Regions from separate parts of the Stenotrophomonas sp. 107298_Sma genome, predicted to be linked through region 2. Evidence: predicted binding sites of a transcription regulator. Region 2 holds the regulator's gene; the other holds the start of a gene.

Region 1 (2,392 bases), 2.2 Mb from region 2:
CAGCTGCCGCAGTCCACTGCCCTGCCCCGCCTGCGGGTGCAGGTGGTCATCCTCTGCGAAGTGGCCGCTGACCGGTTGCGACGTCGCAGCCGCTTCCCATTCGAACTCGCTGGGCAGGCGCGCGCCGGCCCAGCGGGCGCAGGCATCAGCCTCGTAGTAGCTGAGGTGGCAGACCGGCGCGTGCGGATCCAGCTCACGCCAACCGCCGAGGGTGTATTCGCGCTGCAGAGCGTCATCCCAGTACAGCGGGTGCTGCCAGCCCTCGGCTTCGCGCAGCGCCCAGCCTTCGCTGAGCCACCAGCGCGGCTCCCGGTAACCACCGGCCTCGATGAAGGCGAGGTATTCGGCATTGCTGAGCGGGCGCTCGGCCAGGGCGTGGGCGGGCAGCAGCACGCGGTGCGCTGGCGATTCGTTGTCGTACGCGAACGCGGCCTGCTGCGGCCAGGCTGCGGCGCCGACGGTGACGATGCGCTCGGGTGACTCGATCCAACCCTGAGCGCTGGCGCTGCTTGCGGTGGGTTGCAGGTCTTCGCGATACGGCGGCTGCAGCGGATTGCACCAGAACGCATGCTTGATGTCGGTGAGCAGCAGCTCCTGATGCTGCTGCTCATGCTGCAGTCCCAGCTGCAGGTGCTGCAGCGCCTGCTCATCAAGGTCGCCTGCCGTCAGGCGTGCCTGTACCTGCGCATCGACCTGCTGCCGGTAGTCGCGCACCTGCTGCAGCGAGGGTCGCGACAGCAGCCCACGCTGCGGCCGCGCATGCGCCGGGCCGATGCTCTTGTAGTAGCTGTTGAACAGATAGTCCCAGGCCGGGTCATGCGCCGGTGTGGTGCCGAGTCCCGCCAGCACGAAGCGCTCGAAGAACCAGGTGGTATGGGCCAGATGCCACTTGCTCGGGCTGGCGTCGGCCATGCTCTGCAGCATGGCGTCCTCGGCACTGAGCGGTGCGGCCAGCTGCAGGCTGCGCGCCCGGATGCGGGCGAACTGGTGGGCGAGATCGTGCTGCGGGGCAGCGACGGCGGCGGGTACGCTGTCCATGCGCGCAGCATCGGCGCAGAACGGTGAGTGCGATGTCATGGTTCGACGTCACTTTGTTCACATGGGTAAGCCACCCGCATTCAAGATGCAGGCACGAACGCCGCTAACGGCAATGCTGCGGCCGCGTCGTCACCGCGCTGGAATTCCTGCTTGCCCCTGCATCCGCTCCGCCAGCCTGCGCATTACCTGTTCGTGCTGCCCGCCATGCTGGTCGCCGTGGTGCTGTGCACCGCATTGGGTGCTGAAGACGTGGCCAGTCCCGCCCCGCGCATCCTGCCCTGGCTGCTGGCCTGCCTCGGCGCGGGGCTGGCCCTGCTCTACCATCAGATGCGCGCGCTGTGCCTGCTACTGCTGGTGGCGGTGGTGTTTGCGCTACTGCACCACGATGTCGCTGGCTACCTGCGCAGTGGCCATGTCACCGCACTGACGCCGCTTCGCTTCCACGCCATCTCAACCTGGTTGCCGCTGTTGTTCGCCGGACTGGCGTTGTGGCCGGAGCGCGGGCGCCGACGCCACGACCTGTTGCTGCGTGGTATTGCCAGTGGCACCGCGCTTCTGATCTTCCTCCTGCTGGCGGCACAACAACCGCGTGGCATGCACGACCTGCTGTCGAACCGCCATTGGAGCTGGATTCCGGCTGACTGGAACGCGCTGGCACAACTGCCGGCGCTGCTGTTCCTGCTGGCCACCGCTGCGCTGGGCTGGCAGGCCTGGCGGCACCCGCGCCCGCTGCATACGTCGATGCTGCTTGCGATGCTGTGCCTGTGGTGGATGCTGCCGCGGGTGTTCCTGCAGCCGGTGCTGCTGCCGGCGCTGAGCTGCGCCGCCCTGCTGCTGGTGCTGGGTGCGATGCTGCAGGAATCCTTCCACATGGCGTTCCGCGACGAACTGACCGGCCTGCCGGGGCGCCGCGTGTTCAACGAAACCCTGCAACGGGCACGCGGCACCTACAGCATCGCGATGGTGGACGTAGACCACTTCAAATCGTTCAACGATACCCATGGCCACGACACCGGCGACGACGTGCTGCGCCTGGTAGCCTCGCGGCTGGCGCGGGTGGGTGACGGCGGCCGCGCGTTCCGCTATGGCGGCGAGGAGTTCGCGGTGGTGTTCCTGGACCGCCCTGCGGCGGCCTGCATGGATGCCGTGGAGGCGCTGCGGCAGAGCATCGAGGACACCCGCATGCAGCTGCGCGACCGCAGCACCCGCAGCCGCGATGACGAAGCCGGCCGCCAGCAGCGCGGACGCGGTGGCAGCGGCCAGGTCGTGCAGGTGACGGTGAGCATCGGCCTGGCCGACAGTCGTGTGGACCGGCGACCGATGGCGGTGGTCAAGGCCGCCGACCAGGCGCTGT
Region 2 (2,392 bases):
GGATACCGCGCTCATGCTTACAGCCCCAGATCCGACAACAGGTCGTCGGCGTCGTTCTGCGAGACCGCGTGGCGGTCCAGCCCCTTCAGTGCCGGCCCGGCCAGTTCCGGGTCGGAGCGATGCTGTTCCGGCGGCAGGCCGAGTGCGCCGAAGCCTTCGTGCACGCGGCGCACGATGCCGACCACGCGACGGATGATCTGCCCGGTCAGGTCCTGGTAGCTCTGGGTCAGAGCGATCTCGGTCAGGTTATGGCGGATGCGCTCGAGCTGCGCGTCCTGGCCAGGCTGCAGGCCTTCGGCGCGCAGCTGTTCGGTCAGGCTGCGGCATTCCTCGGCCAGGTCCAGGGTGCGGTGGGTGGCCTGTTCGGTCATCGCCACCACGTGGTCCAGGCGCGCGCAGGCGTCGTCCAGTTCGCCGGCTTCGTCAGGCACGGTCGGCAGCTCACCCAGCGCCTGTCCCAGCTCGCGGGCCAGCCGCGAAAGGCCGCTCATCATCGGCTGCGTGCGCAGTGCGACCAGCCCGTCGATGCGCTGCCGCCACGCGGCTTCGTCACCGGACTCGAGTGCGTCCAGGGCTTCCTGAAGGCGCAGGGCGAGGGCGTTCCTGTCGACCGTGGTATCCATCAGGCGCTGGCCGCCAGGCGTTCGAAGATCTTGCCGAGCTTCTCTTCCAGGGTCTGCGCGGTGAACGGCTTGATGATGTAGCCGTTCACGCCGCTCTGGGCGGCTTCGATGATCTGCTCGCGCTTGGCTTCGGCCGTCACCATCAGCACCGGCAGTGTCTTCAGCTTGGCATCGGCGCGGATCGCCTTGAGCAGTTCGATGCCGGTCATCACCGGCATGTTCCAGTCGGTGACCACGAAATCGAACGGCTGGCTCTGCAGCAGCGACAGCGCGGCATGCCCGTCCTCGGCTTCGGCGGTATTGGTGAAGCCCAGATCGCCCAGCAGGTTCTTGACGATCCGACGCATGGTCGAGAAGTCGTCGACGATCAGGATGCGCATGTTCTTGTTCAAAGCAGAGTTCCTTTGTTGTTCAGTCCGGGCGGCCGGGGGCAGCCGCCTCGGGCATGTTCATTCTTCGAGGCCGGCGTCCGCCGCCTCGAAAATCTTCAGTCGACCACGCAGGCGCAGCACTGCCTGGCCGTGGATCTGGCAGACCCGCGATTCACTTACGCCAAGCACCGCGCCGATCTCCTTCAGGTTCAGCTCCTGCTCGTAGTAGAGCGACAGCACCAGCTGCTCGCGCTCGGGCAGGTGGCCGATCGCCTTGCCCAGCTCGCGGCCGAACTCGCCGCGTTCCAGTACCTGCTGCGGGGTCGGGCCGCCCTGGGTGACGGTGTCCAGCTCGCCCTGGTCTTCGATGCGCGACTCCAGGCTCAGCACCTGGCCACGTGCGGCGTCTTCCATCAACCGCAGGTATTCGGGCAGCGGCATTTCCATCGCCGCGGCCACTTCGGTGGCGCTGGCGGCGCGGCCGCTGCTCTGCTCCAGGCGGCGGATGGTGGCGGCGGCATCACGAGCGCGGCGGTGCACTGAGCGGGGCACCCAGTCGCCACGGCGGATCTCGTCGATCATCGAGCCGCGGATGCGGATCGACGCATAGGTCTCGAACGAGGCGCCCTGGTCGGCGTCGTAGCTGCGCGAGGCTTCGATCAGGCCCATCATGCCGGCCTGGATCAGGTCGTCGACCTCGACGCTGGCTGGCAGGCGCGCGGCCAGGTGGTGGGCGATGCGCCGCACCAAGTCCGAATGCTGGGCGATGACTTCGTTCGCCGCCGAGCGCTGCACTTCCCTGTACTGGGCTGCGCCTTTCATGCCGTCACCCCACGCTGCTTGAGGATGCGTTCGAGGAAGAATTCGACGCCGCCACGCGGTTCGGTCGGCGCCTGCCAGCGCGCGGTACGGCGCGCGATCTCGGTGATCGCCAGCGCGGCCGGGCTGGACGGATAGGCCTTCACCACTGGCTGCTGGCGCTGCACCGACAGGCGCAGCCAATCGTCCTGCGGAACGCAGCCGAGGTAGTTCAGCGAGACATCGGCGAGGAACTTCTCGCAGACACGGGTCAGCTTTTCGTACAGCACGCGGCCCTCGTTGGGGTCGCGCACCATGTTGGCCACCACCTGGACGCGGTCCACGCCACGCTCGCGCGACAGCACCTTGATCAGTGCGTAGGCGTCGGTGATCGAGGCCGGCTCGTCACAGACCACCACCACGGTGTCCTGTGCGGCCTGGCAGAAGGTCAGTACGCCATCGTTGATGCCGGCGGCGGTGTCCACCACCATGATGTCCAGCTCGCGTTCCAGCTCGGAGAACACGTTGACCAGGCCGACGTGCTCGGCCGGGGCCAGCTCGGCCATGTGGCGGCGGCCGGACGCGGCCGGGACCACCAGC

Evidence for each region. Region 2 encodes FliA, which starts transcription of late flagellar genes. Its sites were predicted from a motif close to TAAAGTTTNNCNNNCNNNGGCCGATAA; they were not measured.
Region 1: the regulator FliA is predicted to act here: its motif matches at 1,119-1,145, upstream of ACZK2G_RS21675 (GGDEF domain-containing protein).

What each region holds. Positions count from the first base shown of each region.
Region 1 is NZ_CM151094.1:4,703,051-4,705,442, forward strand. It holds gene egtB (ergothioneine biosynthesis protein EgtB) at 1-1,038, opposite strand, end outside; gene ACZK2G_RS21675 (GGDEF domain-containing protein) at 1,189-2,392, shown strand, end outside.
Region 2 is NZ_CM151094.1:2,170,792-2,173,183, forward strand. It holds gene ACZK2G_RS10105 (chemotaxis protein CheA) at 1-15, opposite strand, end outside; gene ACZK2G_RS10110 (protein phosphatase CheZ) at 18-623, opposite strand; gene cheY (chemotaxis response regulator CheY) at 623-1,015, opposite strand; gene ACZK2G_RS10120 (RNA polymerase sigma factor FliA) at 1,073-1,816, opposite strand; gene ACZK2G_RS10125 (MinD/ParA family ATP-binding protein) at 1,813-2,392, opposite strand, start outside.